4 regions of the Mesorhizobium sp. UC74_2 genome follow, and region 4 is predicted to be linked to each of the others. Evidence: riboswitches for the same ligand, from Rfam matches in the RefSeq annotation. Region 4 holds a riboswitch; each other region holds the start of a gene.

Region 1 (7,549 bases), 2.0 Mb from region 4:
CGCTCTCGAGCAGGCCTTCATGGGCCGGGAAATGCAGCACCTGTGCCGCAAAACCGCCGATGGCGCCTTCTTCAACCGTCACCAGGATTTCGTGCGAACGAGCCAGGCGACGGATCAGGTCATGGTCGAGCGGCTTGGCGAAACGCGCGTCCGCCACGGTCGTCGACAAGCCGGCCGCGCTGAGTTCGTCAGCCGCCGCTAGACAGTCCTGCAGGCGGGTGCCGAAGGAGAGCAACGCCACCTTTGTGCCTTCGCGCACGACGCGGCCTTTGCCGATCTCGAGCGGCGAGCCACGCTCGGGCATATCGATACCGATGCCGTTGCCGCGCGGATAACGGAAGGAGATCGGGCCCTCGTCATACTCGGCTGCAGTGCGCACCATGTGGCGCAGTTCCACCTCGTCGCTTGCCGCCATGACAACGAAATCGGGCAGCGAGGCAAGGAAGGTGGTATCGAACGCACCGCAATGGGTTGCGCCATCGGCGCCCACATAACCGGCGCGGTCGATCGGGAAACGCACGGGCAGCTTCTGGATCGCGACGTCGTGCACCACCTGATCGTAGGCGCGCTGCAGGAAGGTCGAATAGATCGCGGCGAACGGCTTGTAGCCTTCGGTGGCAAGGCCGGCCGCAAAGGTCACCGCGTGCTGCTCGGCAATACCGACATCGAAAGTGCGGTTCGGGAAGACTTCGCCGAACAGATCAAGCCCGGTGCCTGTCGGCATGGCCGCGGTGACGGCGACGATCCTGTCATCCTCGCAGGCTTCGCGGATCAGGCTTTCGGCAAAGACATTGGTGTAGGTCGGCGCATTGGCCGGAGCCTTCGCCTGCGCACCCGTGATAACGTCGAACCGGTTGACGCCATGATATTTGTCGGCTGCCGCTTCGGCGGGGGCGTAACCCTTGCCCTTCTGCGTCACGACATGGATCAGCACTGGGCCCTTGCCATTGTCGCGTACATTCTTCAGCACCGGAATGAGATGCTCGAGATTGTGACCGTCGATCGGGCCGATGTGAAAGAAGCCAAGCTCCTCGAACAAGGTTCCGCCGGTGACGTAGCCGCGCGCATGCTCGACCGCGCGGGTGATGGCGCGATCGGCGCGCTTGCCGAGATAGGATGTCAGTTTCTTGCCGAAATCGCGCAGGCCAAGATAGGTCTTGCCCGAGCCGAGACGCGCCAGATAGGCGCTCATGGCCCCGGTCGGCGGGGCGATCGACATGTCGTTGTCATTCAGGATGACGATGAGGCGCGCATCGAGAGCGCCGGCGTTGTTCAGCGCCTCGAAGGCCATTCCGGCCGACATCGCCCCATCGCCAATGACAGCGATGACGTTGTTCTTGCCGCCAGAGAGATCGCGCGCCACGGCCATGCCGAGACCAGCCGAAATCGATGTGGAGGAATGGGCGGCACCGAACGGATCGTATTCGCTTTCGGTACGCCGCGTAAAACCGGAAAGCCCGTTCTCCTGGCGGAGCGTACGAATACGGTCGCGCCTGCCGGTCAGGATCTTGTGCGGATAGGCCTGGTGGCCGACGTCCCAGATAATCCTGTCTTCCGGCGTGTCGAAAACGTAGTGCAGTGCCACGGTGAGTTCGACGACGCCGAGACCTGCCCCGAGATGTCCGCCGGTCTGCGAAACGGCATCGATCAGTTCCGTGCGCAGCTCTTCCGCGAGCTGCGGCAGGTCACTTTCGGAAAGCTTCTTCATATCCGCAGGAATGCGGACCTTGTCGAGAAGCGGCGTTTGGGGTCTGGCGATCAATGGCTGGCCCGCTCGAGCTCACGTTCAAGAATATTCAAAAAATCGAATAGGCCTCCGACCAACGAAAGTAAATGTGCCGCAATGACACGCTCACTTGTCAGGCAGCGGAATGAACTCCTTTTCATCGCCCGGAACGATATCGAACCGGCCAGTCTTCCATTCCTGCTTGGCCTGTTCGATGCGTTCTTTCGATGAGGAAACGAAATTCCACCAGATGTAGCGTGGAGACCCCAGCGAAGCGCCACCGAACAGCATGAAATGCGCACCCAATTCCGACGAAACGATGATCTCGTCGCCAGGACGAAACACCAGAAGACGGTTTTCGGGGAAACTGTCGCCGGAAATGGAGACGAACCCGTCGAGCACATAGATGGCACGCTCCTCGGCGTCGGCGGCAATGCGGTACCTTGCACCAGGTTCGAGCCGAATATCGGCATACAGCGTGTCGTGATAGGTGGTCACCGGTGCGCGGCGGCCCTCCAGCTCGCCGATGATGAGGCGGCCCGACACGCCCTCGGCACCGAACTCCGGCAACTCGGCGTTGGCGGTGTTTTCGAAGACAGGCGCCATTTCCTCCTGCCTGTCAGGCAGCGCGATCCATGTCTGCAGGCCGGACATCGACATCGGCGCGCCGCGCATTTCCTCCGGCGTGCGCTCGGAATGGACGATGCCACGCCCTGCCGTCATCAGATTCACGTCACCGGGCGAGATGACCATCTCGGTGCCGAGCGAATCGCGGTGCCTGATCTTGCCGTCGAACAGATAGGTGACTGTCGAGAGACCGATATGCGGATGCGGGCGTACGTCCAGCGCCTTGCCGGCGCGCAGGATGGCCGGTCCCATGCGGTCGAAGAAGATAAAAGGACCGACCAACCGTCGCCTTGCGGTAGGCAGGGCACGGCGCACCTCGAAACCGCCTATGTCCTTTGCGTTGGGCACCACCATCAACTCGATGGCGTCGCAGGAAAAGGCATCACCGGGTTCGGGGTCGTTTCCGGGAAAGAAGCTCATCGGGCCGGCTCCATCTGCTGATGACTTGCAGATGGAACTTATACCCCCGTCTCCCCGGGGCAAACCGGCGATGCGGCGACGATGCGTTCACCGATCGGTCAGTCTCGGATGCTTGTGCACTCAGATGGAGAGGAGCGTGATCGCGCCGACGATCAGGGCGCAATAGGTGCCAGCCATTCCCGGTGCGCTCAACGGTGTCCTGGCCGTCATGATGCCAGCAAAGTGCAAGAACCGACCGGCGATCAGCAGTCCACCGATCGTCCACAAAACGACCGGCGGCGCCTGCCGGTATTCGGCGATGGCGAGCACGATCAAAGCCAGAGGCACATATTCGGTGAAATTGCCCTGCGCCCGAATGCGGCGCATCAGCGTCGGGTCTTCGCTGAAGCCGAGACGCACACCCACCTTCTTGCGGCGCAGACTGACCGCAATACTCAAGGCTACCAGCGAAAGAGCTGCCAACGCAGCGACGATGGACGTAACCGGAAGCATTTCCCCCTCCAACGAACGTTTTCGCGAGCTAACCATTTTTTACTTGCAAATTGCAAGTTAGAAAATCATATTGAACCCATGACGAAGTTCCGCACCGGCTGCCCAATTGCCTCGGCACTCGACATCATCGGTGACAAGTGGTCGCTCGTGATCATCCGCTCGATGGTGGTGGGAGCGACCAGCTATTCCGACTTCCTGGCGATGGCCGAAAAGATCGCGACGAACATCCTGGCCGAGCGACTGCATCGACTGGAGGGGGCCGGCCTGATCCGACAGACACAGGCGCGGCAAGGTGCAACCCGCGGCGCGTACGCTCTGACGGCCAAAGGCGCGGCGCTTATTCCCGCCCTGCAGGCGCTCGCACGGTGGGGTGAAGAAGAGTTGCCCGAGCGCTGGACGCCGCCGGAACGGTTCTATGCCGCCCGACCCGTAGATTTCGACAAGCCGTCGGTGGCCCCCTCGGCGTCCTGATCGGCAACATAGCGGCCTGTGCGACCGGAGCGATCACGGCACGACCAGAGCGTTTCCGGTTTTCGGAATGCGGGAACGCTCTAATTTTTTCTCAATTTCAGACGGAAAACCGCTACGCACTTTTCCTTAAACTGCCCTAGGCGGGCACCGGCTTGGGCCCAAAGCGCTCAGCCGACTTGGCGCGGGCTTTTGCCGCCACCTCCTCGCGGTTGCGCGGCGGCTGGGTCGTCTCAAGGACGACAAGCAGCTCATGCGCGGCATTGGCGATGGTGCGCACGGCGTTGTCGAAGGCTTCCTTGTTGCGCATGGAGGGCTTGTTGGAGCCACTGATCTTGCGCACGAACTGCAGCGCCGCCTCGTGAATTTCGGTATCGGTCGCCGGCGGTTCGAAGTTAAACAGCGGCTTGATGTTGCGACACATGGATATCTCTCCCGTTTGATATATCCGGCGTTGCCCCTCGTTCCCGTTAGTGGCCTCTCAGGCTCCTAGTCCCCGTCCAGCGGCTCGGTACCGACCGGCTTGCCGTCACGGGCGAGCCTGATCTTCTCCACCTTGTCCTCGGCGGCCTTGAGCAGGCGATCGCAATGCGCCTTCAGCGCCTCGCCCCGTTCATATATGCGAATCGACTGGTCGAGCGGCACGTCGCCGCGTTCGAGATCGTCGACGATCTTCTCTAACGCATCCAGCGCCTGCTCGAAGCTCATCGCCTTGACGTCCTGGTTCGCTTCCTCAGCCATGGCTCATCCTTTCATCAGGCGGCCGACATGCGCTGCGACCGAAAATGCCAATCCGTGCAGGTCGTAGCCGCCTTCCAGCAAACTGACCAGCCTGTTTGAACTATGACGGCGGGCGCGATCCATCAACTGCCCGGTCGCCCAGTCGAAATCATCCTCGACAAGGTTGATCTCGGCCAACGGGTCACGATGGTGCGCGTCGAAACCGGCCGAGATGATCACAAGGTCCGGCGCGAAAGAATCGATCGCCGGCAGGACACGCGTGTTGAACGCCTCACGAAAGATATCGCTACCCGTCGCCGGCGCCAGCGGCGCATTGACGATGTTGCCGGCGCCAGTCTCGTTTCTGGCGCCGGTGCCAGGATAAAGAGGCATCTGGTGCGTCGAGCAATAGAGCACCGATGGGTCGTCCCAGAAGATGTCCTGCGTGCCGTTGCCGTGATGAACGTCCCAGTCGACGATGGCGACACGCTCGACGCCGTGCTTTTCCTGTGCGTAGCGAGCGGCAATCGCAGCCGTATTGAACAGGCAGAAACCCATGGCGGTGGTTTTCTCGGCATGATGGCCGGGCGGACGCGCGGCCACGAAGACATTGTCGGCCTTGCCGGTGAAAACGTCGTCCACGGCGGCATTGGCGGCGCCGATGGCGGTCAGCGCCGCCTGCCAGGTTTTCGGGACTCGCCACCGTGTCGGAATCGATGACGGCAATACCTTCCTGCGGAATCGCCCTGCGGACGCGCTCGACGAAATCCTTTGGATGGCAATAGAGAACAGTCGTCTCGTCGCCCATCGGCGCCTCGTGCCTGTCGAGGGCGGCAAAGACCTCGTCGTCCAGAATCCGCTCGATAGCGCGCAGCCTGTCCGGTCGCTCCGGATGCCCGGCGGGCGTGATGTGTTCCAGAAAAATCGGATGGGTGTAGAGACGGGTCGTCATGGCGCCACCTTATCAGCAATGGAGATGATGGCCACGCGACAAGCATGAGAGCGTTTCCGTTTTCAACGGAAACGCGGAAACGCTCCAACTTTTGTTTTAACGCGATTCCGGACGCAAAACCGTTGCGCGTTTGCTGGAATTGCTCATCCTGCTGGGGAAAAGGCGTCATCCGACGTCGACATCAGGGCTGTCCTTGCCCGCGAACTCGGCTAGGTTAGCCGCACTGTCAGGTGCCTGCCGCAAGGCGGGAGAATCGGGAACACGGTGAAAATCCGTGGCGTGCCCAACGCTGTGAGGGGGGATCGCTCGGCAAGAGCCACTGTCCGCGCAAGGACGGGAAGGCGCCGGCAAGCGGGACGAACCCGAGCCAGAAGACCGGCCAGGCAGAAATGGTCATCCGCATGGACGGGTGGATGACGCTGTTTCGATCGCAAGGGAAACGCGATGAACACCGTCCGCAACCATACATGCCATACCTCCGGAGATCTTGCCTTCGAGGATTTTGAGCGTGAGGCCATCTATCGCGCCATCTTCACGCGTCGCGACGTGCGCAGCCATTTCCGGCCCGACCCGATCGACGACGCTGTGCTTGCCCGCCTGCTTACGGCTGCGCACCACGCACCGTCCGTAGGCTTCATGCAACCCTGGAACTTCATCGTCATCCGGGACCAGAAACGGCGCGCGGCGGTGCGCGATCTGTTCCTGACAGCCCGAGCCCAGGAACTGCCGCATATCGCGGAGGATCGGCAGGCGCTTTACCGCAAGCTCAAGCTGGAAGGCATCTGCGAAAGCGCGCTCAATCTCTGCATCACCTGCGATCGCTCGCGCAGCGAGAACTCGCCGCTCGGGCGCTGGCACAATCCGCAAATGGATCTCTTCAGCACGGTATGCGCGGTACAGAATTTCTGGCTGGCGGCACGGGCCGAAGGGATTGGCGTCGGCTGGGTGAGCATCCTGAACGCCGAAGCGCTCAGAGACCTGCTCGACATCCCGGATCATGTCGTGCCTGTCGCCTATCTTTGCGTCGGGCACGTCTCGGAATTCGCCACCCGACCCGACCTTGAACGCAATGGCTGGGGCTCGCGCCTGCCGCTCTGCGACCTCGTCATGAGCGAGACCTATGCCGGTGCCGGCGAGGATGTGCTGAAAGCCGCGGCCAACGCGATCGCGGGCAGAGGATGAGAAGTCAGGCAGCAGTCTTGCCGTCCACCAGCAAACCTTCCATGAGCGCGCGAAACGCATTAACCGCCTTTGTCGATATGGCGGCAGGATCATCGGAGTTTGCAATCCACTGCGCAGCATAGAGCGAGGCGCCGCTGATCAGCCGTGCCATCGCTTCAGGATCGATGTCGCGGCGAATAACCCCATCTTCCTTCAGCGCTGCAAGGTTCTTGGTTACCGACAGGATACAGGCGTTGGCATTGGGCCATTGCGCCGGATCACCAAGGACAGCGGGGCCATCACACAGCACGATGCGCTGGACTTCCGGATCGAGCGCCATTTCGACATAGCCGATGTTTTCGTCCATGAAACCCTGCCAGCGCGTCTCGGCCTTGGCGGAGACAGCATTGAGACGCGCCGCCATTTCGCAGTCGATCTGGGCGATCACGGCTTCGAAAAGCCCCTTCTTGTCGCCGAAATGATGATAAAGCGCGCCACGCGTCAGCCCCGCTTCGGCGGTGAAATCATCCATCGATGCGTTCGCGTAACCGACTGTCGCAAAGGCCCGCCGCGCAGAGGCAATCAGTTTCGCACGCGTCTCGGCGATCATTTCGCTGCGGGGTTTATGAGCTGTCCTCATTGGTGTTTCCTTTGCCGCTTCTGCTTTTCACATACGTCGCGTATATTTTTTTACATACACGACGTATATTAATTGACATACGTGACGTATGCAATTATCTCATTCGCATACGCCACGTATGTAAGTGGCGCACCCTCAAAATTCAGGAGTGCTCCCATGCGCAATCCTTATGGTGAAATCTTCAGAGTCCCCGGGGCCAAGGGCTTCGCAGCCGCCGCCTTTTTTGCGCGGCTGCCTATCGCCATGGCTCCCATCGGTATTGTCGCGATGCTGTCCCAGGCGCGCGGCGAGTATTGGCTGGCCGGTGCTGTATCGGCCACCTTCGCCTTGACCAACGCTTTTG
Region 2 (7,549 bases), 250 kb from region 4:
TGCGCTTGACAGCGGCGGCGTTGTCGCAGGGCGAAAAGCAGTGTCGATGATCGTCGGCCGAGATCCGGAAAAGCTCGATGAAGCCGCTGTCGGACGGGCTGCCATAGAGAGCCTGGCAGAGAATTTTTCCGATGGCATTGTTGCCCCCGCCTTCTGGCTTGGCGTCGGCGGCCTGGCCGGCGGCGCTGCCTACAAGGCCGCCAACACCGCGGATTCGATGGTTGGCCACCGTACCGAGCGCCACGAGGCTTTCGGCTGGGCCGCGGCGCGCTTTGACGATCTGGTCAACCTGCCCGCTTCACGCCTGACCGGCCTCCTGATCGTTGCCGCCGCGTTTTTCATCAAGGGTGCCGATCCAGCCGAAGCTTGGCGCGCCATGCGCCGCGATGCACGCCATCACCGTTCGCCCAACGCCGGCTGGCCGGAGGCCGCGATGGCTGGCGCCCTGGGGCTCGCGCTTGCCGGCCCGCGTTCTTATGGCGGTGTTCTGGTGGAAGGCCGCCATATGGGAGAAGGCGGCCGCACCGCCGTTACCAGCGCCGACATCCGCCAGGCGCTAAGACTTTACTGGACCGCCGACATGCTGCTCGTCGCGCTGTTTGGCGTGATTGCACTGGCGCTCTGGTAGGCCTTTAGAATTCAATTCCCTGCTGCGCTTTCACGCCGGCGGAAAAATGATGCTTTGTCGCCCCCATCTCGGTGACGAGATCGGCAGCTTCCGTGAGCGCCGGCTTGGCATTGCGGCCGGTAACGACAACATGCAGGTCTTCCCGCCGCCCCTTCAGGGCAGTCACGACACGATCGACATCCAGATAGTCGTAGCGCAGTGCGATGTTGAGTTCGTCCAGCACCAGCAGGCTGATGGACGGATCGGCCATCAGCTCTTCCACCTTCATCCAGGCAGCTTCTGCGGCGGCAACATCCCGCTTCAGGTCCTGCGTTTCCCAGGTGAAGCCTTCGCCCATCGAATACCAGACCAGCCGATCGCCGAACGCCTTGAAAGCATCCTTCTCACCGGTGTGCCATCTGCCCTTGATGAACTGAACCACACCGACGCGCCGGCCGTAGCCCAGCATGCGCAGTGCCAGCCCGAAGGCAGCCGTGGTCTTGCCTTTGCCGGGACCGGTGTTGACGATGAGCAGGCCCTTCTCGATGGTCTTTTGCGCCACCTCTGCGTCCTGCACCGCCTTGCGCTTGGCCATCTTGGTGCGATGGCGCTCGGCTTCGCTGTCATCGATCTCGACCATGTCATTTCACCTTGAGTGGCAGGCCGGCAACGGTCAGCACCACATCGTCGGCCACCGCCGCAACCTGCTGGTTGAGACGCCCGGCAGCATCTCGGAAGCGACGCGCCAACGCATTGTCCGGCACGATGCCAAGCCCGACTTCATTGGACACCACGAACCACCGACCGCGCGGTTTCGACAGTGTGGCGGTCAGCCTGGCGCATTCGTCCTCGATATCATGCCCGGCCAGCATGTGATTGGTCAGCCAGAGCGTAAGGCAATCCAGCAGTACCGGTCGCCCGGCAGGCAGGCGCACCAGCAATTCGACGAGGTCGAGTGGCGCGTCCGCCGTTTCCCAGCCTTCGCCTCGACGAGCACGATGATGCGCGATGCGTTCGCGCATCTCGTCGTCGTAAGCCTGAGCGGTCGCGATATACGTCCAGGGCGCCGGCAGCGCCGTAACCAGTTTTTCGGCATGCGCGCTCTTGCCGGAGCGCGCACCGCCGATGATGAAGGTCAGGCGATCAGGCAAAGCTGTCGCGAAGGCTCGATGCCTGCCCGGTAAAGCGGCCGCGCACAACGCCAACGACCGCACCCAGCACAACCCAGAACACCAGGTTGGTCAGCGTAACCGCCACCACGAACTGGTGATGCAGGCCTTCCGGGATCGGCGTGTCGTAGCTCTCCGGCTGCGGCGCGCCAACGACGTGAGGCGCGACGATCAGCACGATCGCGAGCACGGTAAGCGGCAAGGATCGGCGGAAGGCGATGAGCGCAAGGCCAATGGCCGTGGCGACGACGGTGGAGATCCACCAGGCTTGCCTTGGCAGCAAATCGGCAGCAGGCATCGCCGGCAATTCCGGCGGCAGGCCAAGGCCTGGCGCAAGCGTAAAGACGGCAAAACCGGCAAGCCCCCAGAACACACCCTGGCGCCAGTTGCCGATGCCGCCGGCGAATTCCGAGAAGGCGACAAGGATCAGCGCGAAGCCGATACCGGTTACGACATTGGAGAGTACGTTGAACGAGAACCGCTCGATGCCGTCGGCGGGTGCCCAACCTTCCTCTTCCTCGGCCGGAGCAGCCGCGGGCGCTGGCGCAGCCGAACTCATTGCGTTGGTCCCGGCATCGGCAGCGGGGGCTGCAGGCGCAGCCGCATGTTCATGGCCGCCGGCGGCCTGTTCATAGACTTCCGCCTTCAGGATCAGGGGAACGGTTGCATAGGCCTGCAAGCAGGCGAGAACGATGCCGGCCAACAGGCCCGCTATCGCCGCGACAAACACGACGTTGCGAAAAACAGACATGGTGGGTTCCCCCTGGGTTAGTGGCAGGGGAACGCCATCGAGTGGCGTGCGTCGTGGGCGGCGTTGTGCACGGCCTCGATATGCGAGAAGCCGGTGAAGCCGATGACGAAGATGCCGAGCAGGCCAGCCATTGCCAGCTGAAGGAAGCGCGACTGCGAAGAGGTCGAAGCGCCGAGAGAAACGGAAGCGGTATTCATGGTCTGTCCTTTCGCCCTCCACCCGAGGGCATTACCGTCATTGCCGTCGCCGGCAGGTCTCCTGGCTTGCGGATCAGCGCCCTTCTCCACCTTCCCGAGACAAGCCTCAGTGGCATTGGAGAGGACTACCGCTCACAGTTGCGGGGGCAGCCACGGCTTCGGATGGTTTCCCCCTCCCCACCGTATTCCCTCTTGGTCCCGAAGGGACCGACGACGGCGGGAACTATAGAAAGAATTCTGGCGCCCGGCAAACCAAATTCCGCCATCGCCAGACGCATCCGCGTCATTGGTGACCGGCTGTCGTCGCTACATCGATTTCGGCAGATATCTCCAGGTAACAATGGCGCAGACGGCAGCAAGGCAACCAAGTGTGGCGAAAACCGATCCCAGGCCGAAGAAGGCCAGCACCAGCGAATAGACCAAGGGTGGTGTCAGCTCCGAGAAATCGAGGTAGGTGCGGTAAACTGCAGCCATCTGCGGCCGCTCGTAGGCGCGCACCGAGCGCATGAAGGCGGTGGAGCCGATCGCATCGAGTGCGATGGTGAACAAGGCGCCGACCAGGAGCAGGCCGGCGGTGGCGAGCGGGATGAGTTCGCCGATGGCGCCGGCAAGCCACAGCGACACCGCCATCCCGGCAAAGGCGAGCGTCATCACGTTGCGTGCACCATAACGCTTGCCTGCCCTGCCCCAGAAAATGGCAGCGAACAGGAGAGCGTTGCCGGCCGAAACCAGCAAGCCCCCGGCAAGTTCACCCTGGCCGGTAATGACCATGAACAGCGGGCCGTAGACAAAGAACGTGGTCCAGTAGCAGGAACGGCCGAAAGCGATAAGCCAGGCCAGCCGCAACCGGGGCTGGCTGACGAAGCGCCCGATATTGGCGAAGGGATTGATGGGGCGGCTCTTGCCCGGCACGATCATCGGATTGTCGCCAAGCCGGTAGTACCAGAACAGCGCAAGCAGGCAGAGTGCAAAAACGGCCACGGCTCCATGCGCAGCATAAATGCCGTAGCGTGTGTAGAGGAAGATGCCGAGCGTCGGGCCGCTCGTCCAGGCGATCATCGACCACGCCATACGCAGGGACTCAGCCTGCATGAGGTCGGTCTTGCGGATATGGTCCATGATGTAGAGGTTGAGCGTGATCGACAGCGCACTCGCGCCCATTACCCGGCAGAGCATGCCGATGATCTGACCAGGCAGCGAATGGGTGACGAAGAACAGCGAACCGATCGCAAGCAGCAGCGCACCGGCTGTGTAGACCCATCTGCGTGCGAAGCGGTGGATCAGCATCGGCATGAACAGCGTGACCGAGAGACCAAGCAACGAGACGATCGTATAGAGGATCGAGACCGTCTGCTCGTTCCTCAGGATCTCATAGGCCTGGATCGGGATAACCGAGGCAACCGTGGCTCGCGCGGCGGATTCGATGGCGTAAAGCGAAGCAAAGGTGCGCGCGTCCGCCGGCGGAACCGCCGGTAGCCAGATCGGATGGCGGACATGCGTGGACATGGATTCCCAAACTAACGACTCGCAACGGGAAATCTGCGTCGCCGATGGCCGGGCCGGTAGCAGGAAACCGACGCGCTAGCGCCGGAATGCGAAGCCGGCCAACCACTTTGCACCGGCTGGCACAACGATAGGCTGCCGCATCAAGCCTGTGAGGATCGATCAGTGCGTTCTTCGTGAGCCTGGATCGACAAAGGCCACGGCAACCGCGGCCGCCAAGGCTATCGCAGAGACGATCAACATCGAGCTCAAAAGCGTATTGACAGTTCCCGACGCGCCGAGGAACTGCCCCGCCACCGCGACGATCAACGCCCCGCCACCGATCGACATTGCTGCTGCCAGTCCCGCTGCGGTGCCTGCCATGCCCTTTTGGATTGTCATGGCCCCCATATTGGCGGCGGGCAGCGTCAACCCATTGCCAAGGCCGATGAACATGCACGGGCCGAAAAACGCCAAGGGATGCGTCATATCGAACGCGGACAGAACCAGGCCAAACAGGAGCCCGACACAGGTCAGCAAACGAGCAGCGATGAGCAATGTGGCCCGAGGCACCCTCAAGCCATAACGGCCGGTCAGAAAACTGCCGCAGACAAAGCCCGCGGGCACCATCCCCATGAAAAGGCCGAGCAGCGCACTCGATCCACCGACCACCAGAGGTGCACCGGCCAGGAAGATGTAAAGTATCCCGGACGATGAGGCCATCACGACTATGTAAGCCCAGAACACAACCGAACTTAGCAGCCGTCCATATGAGCCGAGATAGACCCCGCTTCGCCTGACTGGAGAGAGTGTCTCGCTCAGTTCTCGTTTCGACAGAGAGAGAATAATTGCGCCGAAGGCCGCAAGAACGACAAAGATCGTCCGCCACCCCAAGAGTTCATCCAGCGTTCCTCCTAAGGTAGGACCGAGCATCGGCGCCAAGGCCCATGCCATCGCGGCGTAGCCCACCCTGCTCGTCCCCTCATATTCATTCGATGTCTCTTTGATGGCGACAAGAGCCACGCAAAAGCAGGCGGCAATCGAAGCTTGCATTGCGCGGAACACGAGGAAAACAACAATATCAGGGGCTAGCGCGCAACCGATAGAAGCCAGAATGAAGAGCGAGAGCGAGACCAGCGCCACGGGTCTGCGTCCGTAGCGATCCAACATCGCGCCAGAGATCAGTTCCACGAGCGCGGTCACAATCGCATACCCCGCGACCGCAAGGCTGATCAGCTCGAAGTCCACACCAAATTCCATCGCGATCTTGGGCAGCGACGGCGATATGATGTTGACAGGCAGCACCGAGAGTGCGGACAGCAGGACAAGAATGACAAATCGAGATTTCGAAATGCTGCCCGCAGTCCCCGCACCCGGTATACCCGTGTCCGGGAAATGACGATCTTTCGTCATGATCGCGTCCTTGATTTTGTGGAGGTTGGCGGATCGGACATGGCCGACCCGATCCGACGGCAATAAAAAAGGCTCCATCAGGAGCCTGTTTGCCGCGCATGGGTGCTTTCGCCGGATGGTTACACCACCCCGCCCATGCGCCTTCCTACCACGAATGCGATCATTTCAACGTTCATGATCGCATTGCTAGACGGCGGCGGCGATCCGGTCAACGTTTCAGAATTCCATTGCTCGAGCGGTTGACCGGAAGAAGCGCCGCCAACCATTCTCGCTTGGGCCGTATCCGTGCTAGGCATTGTGCGGTTGCAATTTCGAATCCCGCCGCATGAGCCTCGAACAGCAGACAAATCCCTCCCGTCGCATTACCGTTATCGATGCCCTGCGCGGCATCGCGCTTCTGGCGATGGCCAGCTACCATTTCACCTGGGACCTTGAGTTCTTCGGGTATGCAAGCGCCGGACTGACGGCGCACGGACCCTGGAAGCTCTATGCGCGCTGCATTGCGTCGAGTTTCCTTTTCCTGGTCGGCGTCTCGCTGGTGCTTGCGCACGGCGACCGCATCCGCTGGCCGGGCTTCTGGAAACGGTTCGCCATGGTGGTGGTGGCGGCCGCTGCGATCTCGCTGGTGACGTATTTCGCAACGCCCAGCAGCTTCATCTTCTTCGGCATCCTGCATCAGATCGCCCTGGCCAGCGTGCTCGGCCTCCTGTTCCTGCGCGTGCCGGCGCTGGTGGCATTCGTCGTCGCCGCACTGGTGATAGCAGCTCCATTCTATCTGCGCTCGCCCATTTTCGATCATCCCGCACTCCTGTGGGTCGGCCTCTCGTCGGCCGATCCGCGCTCGAACGACTATGTGCCGCTGTTTCCCTGGTTCGGCGCCGTGCTGGTAGGCATCGGCCTGACCAAGACCGCCAAGGCAGCTGGCTTGTTCGAACGGCTGGCGAACGTCTCGTTCGGCCGGACACTTGAACGCCCGCTCACTTTCATCGGTCGCCACAGCCTGGCCTTCTACCTCATCCACCAGCCGGTGCTGATCGGCTGCGTATGGCTGTTCGCACAGATATGGCCTGCCCCGGCACAGGATCCGAAGCTCGGCTTCACCAATGCCTGCCAGGCATCGTGCCAGGACAGCCGAGACGCCGCGTTCTGTGTGCGCTATTGTGGCTGCATGCTCACCGCGGTCGAGAAGGACGGCCTGCTGACAGGCATCATGAAGGGCGACCAGCCGGCTTCGGCCAGGACGCGCATCAGTGACCTCGCCAGCACATGCACGGTTCAGACCGAGGACGCCATGAGCCCTGGGGAACCGCAATGACCGACGCCCCGCGCCTGCCGTTTCCGTTGCCGCCGATCATCTTCCTGATTGCGCTGATCGTCGGAGTTGGCCTGGGCATTCTCTATCCACTGCCCTGGTTCGGAGACGTCCTCGGCGACATCCTGTTCGGTTTCGGTTGGCTGGCTGCGCTGGGCGCGGTGGCGTTGTGGTTCACCGCCATACGCCTGATGTACAGGGCCAGAACGCCCTTGAACCCGGTCGCCACTCCGGCACACCTGTTGACCAGCGGACCATTCGGCCTCAGCCGCAACCCGATTTATCTGTCTCTGGCAACCCTGGTCATCGGTATCGGGCTGATCATCGGCAACGTCTGGCTCATCCTGCTGGCGTTTGCGGCAGGGTTGGTGACAAGCAGGTTGGTGATCCAGCGCGAGGAAAAGACCCTCGCCGGCAAATTCGGCAAGAAGTATCACGACTACGCTAAACGCGTGCGCCGCTGGATCTGAAGCCTCTCGGCCCTCATCGGATGTCGTTGGACCATTGCGGCATGCGTTCTCAGCCAGCCCGTTCGATGCGGATCACCTGTGCCTTGTCGGTCAAGTGACCGTCCTTTGTGATGGCTTCAACCGCCTTGCGTACCGCCGCTTCCGTGGT
Region 3 (7,549 bases), 2.9 Mb from region 4:
CGAAGGGTTGATCCTCGCCCATCGGACCGATGACCGGATTGCCTGGATGCAGGAAGGCGAGGGGCAGCAATCCCTGTGGTATCGGCGTGTTGGCCGAATGGGTGCGGCCGCTGGCCAGCAGCTTGGGTAGGAGATGTGTATGCGGTCCCGCTGGCGAAACGCCGCCGGTGTCCGGGCCGCCGATCTTCTGATAGACCTCGACACGCCCGAGCGCGGTCAGCGCCACGCGATGCGGATGCGCAGCCATGATGGCGGTGGTCGCGCCGTTGCCGGCTTCGAACAGCGATCGCCCGAGATTGGCGCGCAATTCACCGAGCAGCTTCGGATCACTGGTGCGGACGCAGAAATCGCATTGCGGCAGGCCGAGACCCATGTCGAACAGGATGCCGGTACGGTCGATGCCGCGAATGGCATCGTCGTCCGGGCCGATCTCGGTCAGCACCTTGTGCCCGTTGCGCCGCGCACGCGCCTCCGGCAGGCAAAGCGCTACGGCATGGCTCCAGCGATGTCGCTTCGGGCTCAGCGTCTCATAAGCAACTGCGGTTGCCTCGGCTAGACGTCGGCGCTCCAGCCGAATGGCACCGCGCCGGGTTGCGCGGGTCAGATCCAGCGGCTCATCGATCACCGGCTGCTCGTCTGCATCCTGGTGGAATTCGGCAATGGCGCCGAACGACCCCATGCTCCAGCCAGATCGCCAGTCGCCAAGATGCCTCTGCAGCAGCGGTTCAAGATCGGTCATGGTCTTTTTCCGGTTTGAGGGGGAGGCTGAACCAGATCGAGCGGCTGGATGACGGTACGACCTGCCGCCGTACCGAAATAGGCTTCGACGCCATAGACACTGGCAAGGCTTTCAGGAGTCAGTACCGTTTCCGGTGAGCCGTCCGCGATGATCTGGCCCCGGTCGAGCAGGATAAGCCGGTTGCACCAGCGTGCTGCAAGGCCAAGGTCGTGCATGGAGGCGACGACGCTGCGACCCTGTTTCGCCTGGTCGGCGAACAGCCGCATCAAGGTGATCTGATGCGAAGGATCGAGGCCCGCGGTCGGCTCGTCGGCGAGCAGCAGAGGCGTTTCCTGGGCGAGCGCGCGGGCAATCAGCACACGCGCCTTTTCGCCGCCCGAAAGGTCGGTGGCGGCGCGGTCCCGGAAGCTGTCGACTTCCATCTGCCGCATCGCGCGCTCGATGGCCACGTGATCGGTCGATGAGAGGGCGGCGAATGCCGGCCGATATGGTGTACGTCCGAGCGCGACGACGGCTGCGACCGGGATCGCCCAGGCGATCTCGTGCTCCTGCGCGACATAAGCAATGCTCGCCGCGCGCTCGCGCGCTCCGAGCGTGGCGGCCTCGAGCCCGGCGATCGAGATGCTGCCCCGAGAGGCGACAAGGCCGAGTACTGCCTTCAACAGGGTCGATTTTCCCGCACCATTCGGCCCGATCAGCCCGACGAATTCGCCGGGACCGACAGCGAAGGAAACATCGCTCAGCACGCGCTGCCGCCCGAGTGTGGCCGACAGGCCGGAAACGGCAAGCAGGCTGATGCCAGCCTCCGCCGTTCGCGATAGACAAGCCACAGGAAGAAAGGGGCGCCGACGATGGCCGTCAGCACGCCGAGTTTCAGGTCGCGGCCCGGTGCTATGAGGCGCACCAGGATGTCGGCGGCAAGGACCACCGCCGCGCCACCGAGTGCGGAGGCAGGCAAAAGCCGTGACGGCCGTGCGCCGACCAGTGGCCGCAGCAGATGCGGCACCACCAGCCCGACAAAACCGATGGCACCGGCGACGGCGGTTGCAGCACCCACCGAGGCGGCCGTACCCAGCACCGCCAGGTGTTGCACGCGGCGCATGTCGACGCCCATCGAGGCCGCGGTATCGGCGCCCAGCGTCAGCGCATCGAGCGCGCGGCCAAGCATCAGCAAAAGCACCCAGCCAGCCAGCATGAAGGGTGCGGCCAGCCAGACATGCATCATCGAGCGATCTGTGAGGGAGCCAAGCATCCAGAACATGATCTCAAGTGCCGCGAACGGATTGGGCGATAGGTTGAGCGCCAGCGACGTCATGGCGCCCGCGAGGCTGGAGACCGCGACGCCTGCCAGGATGATGGTGAGTGTGTTGGAACGCCGGCCGGCAAGCGCCTGCACGACGACCACCGCAAGCATTGCCGCCAAGAGGGCGGAGAGCGGCAGGGCCAGCGGGAAGATGATGGTCAGGCCGCTGTAGATGGCAAGCACCGCGCCCAGCGAAGCTGAGGCGCTGACGCCGATCAGCCCGGGCTCTGCCAGCGGATTGCGCAGATAGCCCTGCAGTGCGGCGCCGGATAATCCGAGCGTTGCACCGATCATCAGGCCGAGCAGCGCGCGTGGTAGCCGGATCTCGCGCATGATCAGCGCGATCGCATCGCCCTTGCCGGAAAACAGCGCCTTGATGCTGTCGCTGAAAGCAATGGCTGCCGGGCCGACGGTGAGAGACAGCAGGAAAAGCACCGCAACCAGCAGGCCGAGCACAAAAAGCAGGGTGCGGTATCGCGCAACGTCTGTCATGGCTGCGCCCCTCCTGCATGACCGCTTTCTGAACGACTGGCGGCAGCCTCGGTGAGCATCTCCACGGCAGTAGCCGTGAAGGGTGCGCCACAGATGGTATATCTAGTCGGCACTGAAACGCGCGCGGTCTCTTCGCTGAGTGCCCTGTAAGCAGGATGGACGAAGGTCTGCTGTGCCAGGGCTGGTGTCGCATAGCGTGCTTCCGAGTCGACCAGCATGTCCGGCTTTGCCAGGACCAGGAGTTCCAGTGGCAATTGCTGGGTGCCGGACAGGCCAAGCTTCGTCGCCAGGTTCGTCAGGCCCGATGCGGTGACCACCGCATCGACCAGCGTGCCGGCACCCGATGTGTAGGAGTTGGCAAAATAGGTCGCGATGGTGAGGTCACGGTGGGGATGTGCTCTCGCCCGGGCGAGCTTGCCGTCGAGTTCGGCCACCAGTGCCTCGGCCCGACTTTGCCTGCCGAGGATATCGCCCATGCGCCGAAGGCTTGCTCGCACGTCGTCGAAGGAGGTTTCCGGCGGGAACTCCTCAACGCGAATGCCGAGTTGCCTGAGCAGGCCGACGGTCGCACGCGTCGTATAGCTCCCGGCAAGGACGAGGTCCGGTTGCATCAGGAAAACCTCTTCCGCCTGCCCGTGATTGATCACGAAGCGTCGTGCTTCCACGGCCAGCACCGACGTTGCCGGATCGCCGGCCAGGTAGGAGACAGAGTGAAGCTGCCCGTCATCCGCCACCAGCATTGCCATCTGGTCGGTGCAGACATTCATGGAAACGACACGCTTCGGCGCTTCAGCGGCTAGGGCGGCGCAGGCGCCCGCTAGAAACAGGTTACCTGCCATCAGGCTCAAGGGCAGAGTTCGTCCATAGCGGCAGGAAGCCCTGCCGGTAGTCGTCGCGATCTGTACCCTTGCCTGCATCGTCATCTCCGCGGTTCAGAATGTCCGGGTGAGGCTCAGATTGAAAGTGCGGCCGGGGGCGCGGTAGTCCGTCACCGTCGAATAATCGGCGTCGAACAGGTTCTCGACCGCGAATTTCACCTGCGATGAGGCATCCAATGCGTAGAGCGCGGTGAAGTCCACCGTGACATAGTCCGGCAGCTTCGTCGTGTTGGCGGCATTGGCGTAGCGCGCCGCCCCGTAGAGCAGGCGCGTCGTCAGGTCCAACTGCTCGATCGGGCTATACGTAACCTCGGCCATTGCTTTGAGCCGGTCGCGGTAGGGGATGTATTTGCCGTTGTCCTGGTTCAGCGGCTGACGGACATCGAGGCTCACCTTTCCACTCCATTCGGTGCTGAACCGGTGCGCAAGTGCCGCTTCGAAACCCGTGATACGTGCCTTGGCGACATTGAAGGGCAGGTAGGTCGGCGGGTTGGAGGCGATCGCGTCGGTCAGCCAGGTTTGATAGAACGCAACATCCAGATTGGTGTCGGCGCTCGCCTGCCAGTTCAGCCCGATCTCATAGGATTTGGACTTTTCCGGCTTGAGGTTCGGATTGGAGTAGTTCGGATAATAGAGTTCGTTGAAGCTCGGCGCCCGGAAGCCGGTGGCATAGGATGATCGCAGTCTCAGGTCTGGCAGGATCTCATAGCTCGCGCCGACATTGTATGTGGTGGCGCCGCCGAACTGGCCATTGTGGTCATAGCGGATGCCGCTGTCTATGGTGAGCGCCTCATAGGACAGCGAGTACTGGCTGAACACTGCAGCGAGCGTTCGCGCCTTCACATCGAAATCGACGGTCGAATTGACCTGTTCGCGATAGATTTCGGCACCGCCGGTCAGCACATGCGCAACGGCACCGGTGTCGAAATTCCCGGTGGTGGAGGCAAAGAGACCGTGACGGCTGGAGTTAAAACGGCTGTCGCCTGCGACGCCATCGCGGAAGTTGCGGGAGCGATCGACCGAACTCGACAGCTCGATGGTCGAGGACCAATCTTCGGAATGTCTGATTTCGGTACCGAGCTTGCCGGCAAAACTTGTCGTGTCGACTTCGTTCGCGCCAGGATACGAGTCGTCGTACTGGCCGCGGCTGCGGGCAAGCAGAGCGTCGCCGTAGATCCGGCCCCAGTCGAACTGCTTCGACAGCGAGGCATTGATCGAGCCGAGCAGGAAACCGTCATCGTCCGGTTCATGGCCGTAGGCGGTCGGCAGCGTGAAGTCGTAGCCTCGCGTGCCGGTCAGGCTGCCGCCGAGGGAATAGTCGAAGCCGCTTCTGCTCTGGCCGCGTACATTGCCGGACAACGTGCCTCCCCACGGATAGCTCACACCAGCTGTTACCGAGCCACAGCTGTTGCGGCCGTCTGCGCAAGGGCCGCCTTGCCTGGTGATGATGTTGACGACGCCACCCATGGCGTCGGAGCCGTATTGCGCCGAATGCGCGCCCTTGGCGACCTCAATGCGCTCGATTGACTCGAGCGGAATATTGCCGAGCGAGGCGGTGCCGGTAGTGGCCGAACTTGCCCTCACGCCGTTGATCAGCACCAGCGTCTGGCTGGCCGACATGCCACGCAGATAGAGGTTGGATGCAGCACCCTGGCCGCCATAAGAGACGATGGAAACGCCGGTGTAGGATTTAAGCAGGGAAGGCAGGTCGGGAGCAGCCGAGTGCTCGATGCTCTCACGGTCGACCACCGTTACCGACGAGGTCGAACGCTCCAGCGTCGTCTCGCGTCGGAGCGGCGTGGTGATGACAATGCGTTCCAGCATCGTGGCATTGCCGGGAATGTTGTTGTTCTGAGCGCCGGCATGGCTTGCGAAAGCCAACAATGCTGTGCTGGCAAGCAAGAATGTCTTCTTCAAATCCGCCCCCAAAAGGATTGACGGCGCGGTCGAGCGCCGTGAGGTTCATTTCGAACCGCAGACGGATTGGCTAGGACAGATTTGCGTTCAGTCGCACTTCCTGGCCGTTCTCGCATGCGGCAACACTTCACGTGTCACCGCCACGGACGACCGCGCCTGATCACCCCTCGTGATCAAGCATGGGTGACTGGAACAGGCAGGTCTCCTGACTTCCGTGTCATCGCCCATTTCCGCCTTCCCGGTCGCGCGAGGCGGCCAGTGGCATCATGGAAGAAGGCTCAACGGTTACAGTTGCGGGGGCAGTCGCGGCTTTGACCGATGGTTCGGCCGCACCGTGTTCCCTTTTCATCCGCCTCGCGGCGGAACCAGCTCCAACCCGAAGCTAGCCGCGGCAATGCCGAGCGTCAACCGGCTAGGATGTGGAGCAGCGGTGAGCGGTCCGAGCGAAGGTTGGAGGGTCAGCCGTAGTGGAACCGCGGTTTCGGGCCAGTACCGGTGAATTGCACGCCGACGCGGTCGTTGCGGCGCCAGCGCACCAGCGATTCATAGGCGACACCGTCAACAGGGACATAGAGGCTGAAACGTTCAGGAATGATGGCATCGGCGGCCACCTTGAGTTCCGCGCCATTCGTATGCTGGTTGCGCACCACGCAAGGGATTTCCGAATTGTGGATGCTGGTGATGATGGTAGCCCCTTTGAGCACACGTTGCCGATGCTCGCGATCGTGATGGTTTGCTTCCTGCTCGGACATGACGGTAGGGACTCACGCTGCAGACCTGATATTTTAGGAAAGGCGCGGAGAACATCAATGCCACCGCGAGCTGTATCGGCGATTTGCCGCAAGGGATGGCTAACCGTCCGTCAAGATCCGGGCTAGCTGCTGTCCACTAAGATGCCGGGACGCGGAACCTCGAATGCCTGGAAGGAAATGAAACCGGGGGATGCATTCGCATCGCTGGCAGCGTGGCGGCTCGTAACATTGCTGCAATGTGACGCCCGGAAACAGGCCGCCTGTGAAACAGTTCGAGGTCGGCAAATGCGTTTGTTCTATGTCGTATGCATCGGTGTATTGCTGTCGGCGTGCCAGAATACACGCGATCGGGAACGATGCCTGTCATATGGGTTCGATGACGACACCCCCGATTTTTCGCGATGCCTGCAAAGGTTCGACATTGAAAGGGATCGCAGGGACTATCGCTCGCGAGATGGCGAACGATATGAGGGCTGACCGCGTCCACTCCTGGAGTGCCGGGTTTCGATGGAAGTGAGCTTTCATGCATATTCTGATCGTTGAAGATGATCGCGAACTCGCCTCTTCCCTCAAAGCCATCATGGAGGGCGCGATCGGCATATCCGACACCTTTGGATCCATTGCCGAGGCCGAAGCCGCGCTTATGGCTCATAAATTTGATCTTGTGGTCATCGACCGCAGGCTTCCTGACGGTGATGGACTCTCGCTGCTTCCGGTGCTGAGACGGCTGCAACCGCGGCCAGCGACCCTGGTCCTGACCGCGCTGGATGATCCGTACGATATCGCCTCGGCCCTGGACAAAGGCGCCGACGAATATGTCGGCAAGCCGTTCGAACCAACGGAACTTGTCGCCCGTGCACGTGCGGTCCTGCGCCGCTACAGCCTGGACGTGCTGGGTTCGACCCAATTCGGCAATCTGGCCTTCGATCTCAACCACCGGATGGCGAGCGTCGGGCAGAAAGTGCTCGACATTCCGCGGCGTGAACTTGCGATACTGGAAACGCTGATGCGTCGCGCCGGCCGTGTCGTGCAGCGGGAAACGCTGGAGTCCTCCGTCTATAACATCGGTGAGGACATCGAATCGAACGCGCTGGATTCACACATATCGCGCCTGCGCAGGCGCTTGCGCGATGCCGACTGCGAGGCCGTCATCAGGAGCGTGCGCGGCATCGGCTACATGCTGGTTCTGGAGTGACAGTTTGAACCGCTCGATCGCCTTTCCTGTCGCTGCGCTGCTGGTCGTCGGCATGGCGATCGTGATGCTGCTCGGCACGGTTCTGACACTTGCGATCATCGTCAGCATCAGCGCGGAAGACCGCCTGCAGATCAACACCAGCGAACTGTCCCGTACGCTGGGTGCCGCCATCGCCTATGATGCCGATGGCCACCTCACGCTCGACAGGCAGAAGCTTGCCACGAACATCATCGAATTTGCCGAAGCCCAGCCGGCCTATTGGTATGTCATCGA
Region 4 (7,549 bases):
CAGGCGCTGGAAAGGACGGCCTGACCATGCTGGATATATTGCTCGCCCCCCTGCGGTTCGACTTCATGATCAACGCGATGGTCATCGCGGTGCTGGTTGCGGTTCCCACCGCCCTGCTCTCCTGCTTCCTCGTGCTCAAGGGCTGGTCGCTGATGGGCGACGCCATCAGCCATGCCGTCTTTCCCGGCGTGGTGCTCGCCTACATCATCGGCCTGCCCTACGCGGTCGGCGCCTTTGCCGCCGGCATGGTCTGTGCGCTCGCCACCGGCTTCCTCAAGGACAACAGCCGCATCAAGCAGGATACGGTGATGGGCATCGTGTTTTCCGGCATGTTCGGGCTTGGGCTGGTGCTCTACGTCAAGATCCAGTCCGAGGTTCATCTCGACCACATCCTGTTCGGCGACATCCTGGGCATCGGACTGCGCGACATCGCCGAAACCGCCGTCATCGCGGCGATAACCGCCGGTATCATCATCTTCAAATGGCGCGATTTTCTGCTGCATGCCTTCGACCCGGCGCAGGCAAGAGCCGTCGGGCTGCGGGTTCAGCTGCTGCACTACGGCCTGCTGTGCCTGATCTCGCTGACGATCGTCGGCGCACTGAAGGCGGTCGGCATCATCCTCGCCATCGCCATGCTGATCGCGCCCGGCGCCATCGCCTTCCTGCTGACCACGCGCTTCAGCGCCATGCTCTGGCTGTCGGTGGTGATCGCGGCCGGGGCCTCGCTGCTGGGCGTCTACCTGTCGTTCTTCATCGACAGCGCCCCAGCGCCGACCATCGTGCTGCTGCTCACCGCACTGTTCGTCGCGGCCTTCCTGTTCGTCACGCTCAAAGCTGTACGGACCCGGTCAACGATAGAGGTGACCGAATGAGCCGGTGACCATCCGCGTCACCTCGCAGCCGTTCGGGTACTATGTCCGGCTCCGCTTCAGGGGCCGCACATAGATCTCGAGCCTGTGGCTGACGATCGCAAAACCATGCTTGCGGGCGATCTCTTCCTGCAGGCGCTCGATCTCCTCGGACTGGAACTCGATCACGCTTCCCGTTTCCACATTGATGAGGTGGTCATGGTGCTCGCGCGGCGTGGTCTCGTAGCGGGCGCGGCCGTCGCCGAACGTATGACGCTCCAGTACCCCCTTCTCGCGCAGCAGGTTGACCGTGCGATAGACGGTGGCAAGCGAAATCGTCGGTTCGATCGCGGTGACGCGGCGGTGCAGTTCGACGACGTCGGGATGATCGCTCGATTCGAACAGGACCTGCATGATGATCCGGCGCGGACCGGTCAGCTTCAGTCCGAACTCCCTGCAGATATCCGCGATGTTTCGTTCCAACCTGTCGGTCTCCCGCCTCACTCCGGTCAAGCATCAAAGCCCTTAGTCCGGACCTTCGGAAGCTTCTAGTCCTATCTCAGTTGCGTCGCATTCACAAAAGCGAGCCACGTCGCCCCGGCCGGGGTTCGACCCAGAAAAGGGAAATCGTATATTGACATAAACATGTCTTTATGTGACTAAGATTGCGACGTCGTTCCTGGAATGAAGAGTGTCGTAATATGTCTTCGGTCGATGAGCTCTTCGGCCCGCTGTCGTCGCGTCCCGACGGCTCGGAAATCCTCGCAGCGCTGAAAGCTGCCGCGCGCGAGCGCATCCTCGTGCTCGACGGCGCGATGGGCACCCAGATCCAGGGTCTCGGCTTCGGCGAGGATCATTTCCGCGGCGACCGCTTCGGCGGCTGCGCCTGCCACCAGCAAGGCAACAACGACCTGCTGATCCTGTCCCAGCCCAAGGCCATCGAGGATATCCACTACGCCTATGCCAGGGCCGGCGCCGACATCGTCGAGACCAACACCTTCTCCTCCACGTCGATCGCGCAGGCCGACTACGGCATGGAGGACATGGTCTATGAGTTGAACCGCGATGGCGCGCGACTGGTGCGGCGCGCCTTGCGCAGGGCCGAGCAGGAAGACGGCCGGCGCCGTTTCGTCGCCGGCGCGCTCGGGCCGACCAACCGCACCGCGTCGATCTCGCCAGACGTCAACAATCCGGGCTATCGCGCCGTCACCTTCGACGACCTGCGCCTCGCCTATGGCGAGCAGTTGCGCGGGCTGATCGACGGCGGCGCCGACATCATCCTGATCGAGACCATCTTCGACACGCTCAACGCCAAGGCCGCGATCTTCGCCTGCGAGGAGATTTATGCCGAAAAAGGCGTCCGGCTGCCGATCATGATCTCCGGCACGATCACCGACCTTTCCGGCCGCACGCTATCCGGCCAGACGCCGACGGCCTTCTGGCATTCCGTGCGGCATGCCCAGCCTTTCACGATCGGCCTGAACTGCGCGCTTGGTGCCGCCGCCATGCGTCCGCACCTTGCAGAACTGTCTTCGGTGGCCGAGACCTTCACCTGCGCCTATCCGAATGCCGGCCTGCCGAACGCATTCGGCCAGTATGACGAGAGCCCCGAATTCATGGCCGGCCAGGTCGAGTACTTCGCGCGCGAAGGGCTGGTCAATGTGGTCGGCGGCTGCTGCGGCTCGACACCGGAACATATCGCGGCGATCGCCGACGCGGTTTCCAGGCACGCCCCGCGCGGGCTGCCGAAACGGTCGCCGCAGATGCGCCTGTCCGGCCTCGAACCCTTCACCCTCACAAGGGACATTCCCTTCGTCAATGTCGGCGAACGCACCAACGTCACCGGCTCGGCCAAGTTCAGGAAGCTGATCACCGCCGGCGACTACGCGGCGGCGCTCGACGTCGCCCGCGACCAGGTCGCCAATGGTGCGCAGGTCATCGACATCAACATGGACGAGGGCCTGATCGATTCGCAGAAGGCGATGGTCGAGTACCTCAACCTAGTCGCCGCGGAACCCGACATCGCGCGCGTGCCGGTGATGATCGATTCCTCGAAATGGGATGTCATCGAAGCCGGCCTGAAATGCGTGCAGGGCAAGGCCATCGTCAATTCGATCTCGATGAAGGAAGGCGAAGCGGCCTTCCTGCATCATGCCAGGCTGTGCCGCATGTATGGCGCCGCCGTCGTGGTGATGGCGTTCGACGAGGTCGGCCAGGCCGACACCCGGGCGCGCAAGGTCGAGATCTGCACACGAGCCTACAAGCTGCTGACGGAACAGGCCGGCTTCGCACCGGAGGACATCATCTTCGATCCGAACGTCTTCGCGGTCGCCACCGGCATCGAGGAGCACGACAATTACGGCGTCGACTTCATCGAGGCGACGGGAGAAATCATCGCAACGCTGCCGCATGTCCATATCTCCGGCGGCATCTCCAACCTGTCCTTCTCGTTCCGCGGCAACGAGCCGGTGCGGGAGGCCATGCATGCGGTGTTCCTCTACCACGCCATCCAGCGCGGCATGGACATGGGTATCGTCAATGCCGGGCAGCTCGCCGTCTATGAATCGATCGATCCCGAGCTGCGCGAGGCCTGCGAGGATGTGGTGCTCAACCGCCAGCCCAAGGCCGGTGGCACCGCGACCGAACGCATGCTCGAGATCGCCGAGCGCTACAAGGGCACGGCCGGCAAGGAAACCAGGGAGAAGGACCTGGCCTGGCGCGAGTGGCCGGTCGAACAGCGGATCTCGCATGCGCTGGTCAACGGCATCACCGAATTCATCGATGCCGACACGGACGAGGCACGGCTGAACGCCGAGCGCCCCCTGCATGTCATCGAAGGCCCGTTGATGGCCGGCATGAATGTCGTCGGGGACCTGTTTGGCGCGGGAAAGATGTTCCTGCCACAGGTGGTTAAGTCGGCCCGCGTGATGAAACAGGCCGTCGCGGGCCTGCTGCCGCACATGGAGGCCGAGAAGCTCGCCAATGCCGCCGCAGGCATCGACAATGGCGAACGCCAGAGCGCCGGCAAGATCCTGATGGCCACTGTGAAAGGCGACGTCCACGACATCGGCAAGAACATCGTCGGCGTGGTCCTCGCCTGCAACAACTACGAGATCATCGATCTCGGCGTCATGGTGCCGGCGGCCAGGATCCTCGAAACCGCGCGCAACGAAAAGGTCGATGTGATCGGCCTTTCCGGCCTGATCACCCCGTCGCTGGACGAGATGGTGCATATGGCCTCGGAAATGGAGCGCGAAGGCTTCGACATCCCGCTGCTGATCGGCGGGGCAACGACGAGCCGCGTCCACACCGCGGTCAAGATCCATCCGCGCTACCAGAAGGGACAGGCCGTCTACGTCACCGACGCCAGCCGCGCGGTCGGCGTCGTCTCCAGCCTGCTCTCGCCCGATATGAAGGCCGGCTATGTCGAGACCATCCAGGCCGAGTATCGCAAGGTGACCGAGGCGCATGAGCGCTCGGAACGGGACAAGCAGCGCCTGCCGCTGGCCAAGGCGCGCGCCAATGCCCACAAGGTCGACTGGGCCGGCTACCAGCCGCCGAAACCTTCATTCCTCGGGACCAGGGTGTTCGAAAGCTGGGACCTGGCCGACTCGCCCGCTACATCGACTGGACGCCGTTCTTCCAGACCTGGGAATTGAAGGGGCGCTATCCCAGGATCCTCGAAGACGAAAAGCAGGGGCCGGCGGCACGGCAACTGTTCGACGACGCGCAGGCGATGCTGAAGAAGATCATCGACGAGAAGTGGTTCGCGCCGAAAGCCGTCCTCGGCTTCTGGCCCGCCAATACCACAGGCGATGATATCAAGCTGTTTGCCGACGAAGCCCGGGACACCGAGCTCGCCACCTTCTTCACGCTGCGCCAGCAACTGACCAAGCGCGACGGCAAGCCGAATGTCGCGCTTTCCGATTTCGTCGCCCCCCGCGAGAGCGGCAGGCCCGACTATATCGGCGGCTTCGTCGTGACGGCCGGCATCGAGGAGGTCGCGATCGCCGAGCGCTTCGAGCGCGCCAATGACGACTACAATTCGATCCTGGTCAAGGCGCTGGCGGATCGCTTCGCCGAAGCCTTCGCGGAGCGTCTGCACGAGAAGGTGCGCAAGGAATATTGGGGCTACGCTGCCGATGAAGACCTCGCGCCAGACGACCTGATCGGCGAGCCCTATCGCGGCATCCGCCCTGCCCCCGGCTATCCAGCCCAGCCCGACCACACCGAGAAGGTGACGCTGTTCAACCTGCTCAAGGCGGAAGAGCGGATTGGCGTGCGCCTGACCGAGAGCATGGCGATGTGGCCCGGCTCGTCGGTATCCGGCCTCTATCTCACCCAGCCCGAAAGCTACTATTTCGGCGTCGCCAAGGTCGAGCGCGATCAGGTCGAGGATTATGCCGCGCGCAAGGACATGGCCGTCGCCGATGTCGAGCGCTGGCTTGGACCGATCCTTAACTATGTGCCCTCGCCGATAGCCGAGGCCGCTGAGTAATTCCGCCCTGTCGTCTTTGCACTGCGCCGATGTCGCTTTCGTCATCGCACCGGCACGGCGTCCGTGATCAGATCACCATGTTCAAGGTGCTCTCCGGCGAACCACGCCGGAGGGATAATTGGGAAGCCGGTTTGATGCCGGCGCTGCCCCCGCAACGGTAGCGAAGCTTCTGTCTCGACGACAGACCACTGGGCGAAGGCCTGGGAAGGTGTCGAGACGGTCCCGCAAGGACAGCTTCGGAGCCCGGAAACCAGCCGTGGACTTTTTGGAACTCGACTGATCGCGGTGGGCGGTCAAGAGGCAGAAAGCCGTGCGCCGGTCCAAGACCGTCAAGTACGGCCATCTACCCTCCATCACCACCAGTTCAGTCCTTTGACGAGGACAGGACATGGACGCACGTCATGAAATGCTGAAGCTCATTCGCGCGAGGCGCGATGGCTTCTCGCTGGAACAGCCCTTCTACACCGATCCGGATTTCTTCAAGCTCGACATGGAGCTGATCTGGTATCGCGACTGGCTGTTCGTCGGGCATGATTGCGAGATCGCCAAGCCCGGCAGTTTCTTCACCGTCCAGATCGGCGCCTATCCGATCGTCCTGGTGCGCGACCGCGAGAACAGGATCCGTGCCTTCCACAATTCCTGCCGCCATCGCGGCAGCCGCGTCTGCACCGCCGACAAAGGCACCTCCGCGCGCCTGGTCTGCCCTTACCATCAGTGGACCTACGACCTCGACGGCAAGCTGCTGTTTGCCCGGCAGATGGCCGAAGGCTTTGATCGCAACGACTACGGCCTGAAGCCGGTCGCCTGCGAAAGCGCCGGCGGCTACATCTTCGTCTGCCTGGCCGACCAGCCGGCGGAGTTTGCGCCCTTCCGCCAGATGATGGAGCCCTACTTCCTGCCGCATCGCCTGGCCGACGCCAAGATCGCCTTCGAGAGCACCATCGTCGAGAAGGGCAACTGGAAGCTGGTCTGGGAAAACAACCGCGAATGCTACCATTGCGCGGGCAACCATCCGGAGCTCTGCAAGACCTTCCCGGAAGCCCCGACCGTCACCGGCGTCAACGGTGTCGAGGATGACCCCGAGCTGCTGGAACACTGGGCACGCTGCGAAGCATCGGGACTGCCGTCGCGTTTCGTCATCGATACGGCCGGTCAATACCGCACGACACGCGCGCCGCTGCTGCCGCACGCGGTGAGCTACACCATGACCGGCCAGCGCGCCGTGCAGCGCAACCTGTCCGACGCCGTTGCCACCGACCGCATCGGCACCCTGATGCTCTACCACTATCCGACGACGTGGAATCACATACTGGGCGACCACGCGGTGACGTTCCGCGTTCTTCCCATCAGCGCCACCGAGACGGCGGTGACAACCAAATGGCTGGTGCACAAGGATGCCGTCGAGGGCATCGACTACGACCTCCAGAACCTGATCCACGTCTGGACGCTGACCAATGACGAGGACCGCCGCATCGTCGAGGAGAATGCCTTCGGCATCAACTCGCCGGCCTATCAGCCGGGACCCTATTCCGAGCTGCATGAAGGCGGCGTGATCCAGTTCGTCGAATGGTATGCGCGCTTCATGGAGCCTCGGCTGACCGAAGGTGAAAGACCCGCGCTGCGCAGCGTCGCTTGAGGCCACTGCGATGAACGCCATGACGGGTGTCCACCTCTATCGCCATCTCGACGAGATGACGCCATGGAACGACCGCCTCCAGGTGCTGGAAGTGGCCGGCATCGTCGACGAAGCGCCGGAGGTGAAGACCTTCACCTTCCGCTCGGACGCGCAGACCTGGTTCCGCTACAAACCGGGCCAGTTCATCACGCTGGAGCTGCCGACGGCCGATGGTCCGCTGATGCGCACCTATACGCTGGCCTCGTCGCCATCGCGGCCGTTCTCGATCTCCATCACCGTCAAGGCGCAGGCCGGCAGCATCGGCACGCGCTGGATGTTCGACAACCTCAAGCGCGGATCGCGCATCAAGGCACGCGGCCCAGCAGGCGATTTCTCGCATCACAACCACGCCGCCGGGAAGTATCTTTTCATTTCGGCGGGCTCCGGCATCACCCCGATGATGTCGATGCTGCGCTGGCTGAACGACTGCGCGCCATGGACGGACATCGCCTTCGTCAACTGCGCCAGGCGGCCCGAAGAGATCATCTTCCGCAAGGAGCTGGAACTTCTCGGCGCCAACATGCCCGG

What was found. A riboswitch is a leader RNA that binds a small molecule or an ion and turns the genes downstream of it on or off. The one in region 4 is predicted to bind cobalamin.
Region 1: linked by a shared signal. The riboswitch ahead of bluB (5,6-dimethylbenzimidazole synthase) and the one ahead of ACFJIU_RS06705 (aromatic ring-hydroxylating dioxygenase subunit alpha) in region 4 are both predicted to bind cobalamin.
Region 2: linked by a shared signal. The riboswitch ahead of ACFJIU_RS08080 (CbtB-domain containing protein) and the one ahead of ACFJIU_RS06705 (aromatic ring-hydroxylating dioxygenase subunit alpha) in region 4 are both predicted to bind cobalamin.
Region 3: linked by a shared signal. The riboswitch ahead of ACFJIU_RS23200 (TonB-dependent receptor domain-containing protein) and the one ahead of ACFJIU_RS06705 (aromatic ring-hydroxylating dioxygenase subunit alpha) in region 4 are both predicted to bind cobalamin.

Annotation. Positions count from the first base shown of each region.
Region 1 is NZ_CP170562.1:3,377,673-3,385,221, forward strand. It holds gene dxs (1-deoxy-D-xylulose-5-phosphate synthase) at 1-1,708, opposite strand, end outside; gene ACFJIU_RS16440 (pirin family protein) at 1,853-2,773, opposite strand; gene ACFJIU_RS16445 (MAPEG family protein) at 2,894-3,265, opposite strand; gene ACFJIU_RS16450 (winged helix-turn-helix transcriptional regulator) at 3,344-3,736, shown strand; gene ACFJIU_RS16455 (DUF2277 domain-containing protein) at 3,873-4,157, opposite strand; gene ACFJIU_RS16460 (exodeoxyribonuclease VII small subunit) at 4,223-4,474, opposite strand; partial or broken gene ACFJIU_RS16465 (histone deacetylase family protein) at 4,478-5,405, opposite strand; cobalamin riboswitch at 5,617-5,804, shown strand; gene bluB (5,6-dimethylbenzimidazole synthase) at 5,850-6,587, shown strand; gene ACFJIU_RS16475 (TetR/AcrR family transcriptional regulator) at 6,592-7,206, opposite strand; gene ACFJIU_RS16480 (MFS transporter) at 7,363-7,549, shown strand, end outside.
Region 2 is NZ_CP170562.1:1,670,880-1,678,428, reverse strand. It holds gene cbiB (adenosylcobinamide-phosphate synthase CbiB) at 1-628, shown strand, start outside; gene cobO (cob(I)yrinic acid a,c-diamide adenosyltransferase) at 633-1,247, opposite strand; gene cobU (bifunctional adenosylcobinamide kinase/adenosylcobinamide-phosphate guanylyltransferase) at 1,249-1,758, opposite strand; gene ACFJIU_RS08085 (CbtA family protein) at 1,751-2,527, opposite strand; gene ACFJIU_RS08080 (CbtB-domain containing protein) at 2,545-2,724, opposite strand; cobalamin riboswitch at 2,758-2,951, opposite strand; gene ACFJIU_RS08075 (MFS transporter) at 3,031-4,230, opposite strand; gene ACFJIU_RS08070 (MFS transporter) at 4,390-5,697, opposite strand; gene ACFJIU_RS08065 (DUF1624 domain-containing protein) at 5,945-6,934, shown strand; gene ACFJIU_RS08060 (methyltransferase family protein) at 6,931-7,401, shown strand; gene ACFJIU_RS08055 (homoserine dehydrogenase) at 7,451-7,549, opposite strand, start outside.
Region 3 is NZ_CP170562.1:4,761,737-4,769,285, reverse strand. It holds gene ACFJIU_RS23220 (DUF6925 family protein) at 1-739, opposite strand, end outside; gene ACFJIU_RS23215 (ABC transporter ATP-binding protein) at 736-1,536, opposite strand; gene ACFJIU_RS23210 (FecCD family ABC transporter permease) at 1,479-2,534, opposite strand; gene ACFJIU_RS23205 (ABC transporter substrate-binding protein) at 2,531-3,451, opposite strand; gene ACFJIU_RS23200 (TonB-dependent receptor domain-containing protein) at 3,467-5,236, opposite strand; cobalamin riboswitch at 5,507-5,714, opposite strand; gene ACFJIU_RS23195 (PilZ domain-containing protein) at 5,788-6,081, opposite strand; gene ACFJIU_RS23190 (response regulator) at 6,605-7,276, shown strand; gene ACFJIU_RS23185 (hypothetical protein) at 7,329-7,549, shown strand, end outside.
Region 4 is NZ_CP170562.1:1,421,231-1,428,779, reverse strand. It holds gene sitC (iron/manganese ABC transporter permease subunit SitC) at 1-24, shown strand, start outside; gene ACFJIU_RS06720 (metal ABC transporter permease) at 21-872, shown strand; gene ACFJIU_RS06715 (Fur family transcriptional regulator) at 912-1,331, opposite strand; partial or broken gene metH (methionine synthase) at 1,550-5,346, shown strand; cobalamin riboswitch at 5,414-5,620, shown strand; gene ACFJIU_RS06705 (aromatic ring-hydroxylating dioxygenase subunit alpha) at 5,735-6,982, shown strand; gene ACFJIU_RS06700 (2Fe-2S iron-sulfur cluster-binding protein) at 7,002-7,549, shown strand, end outside.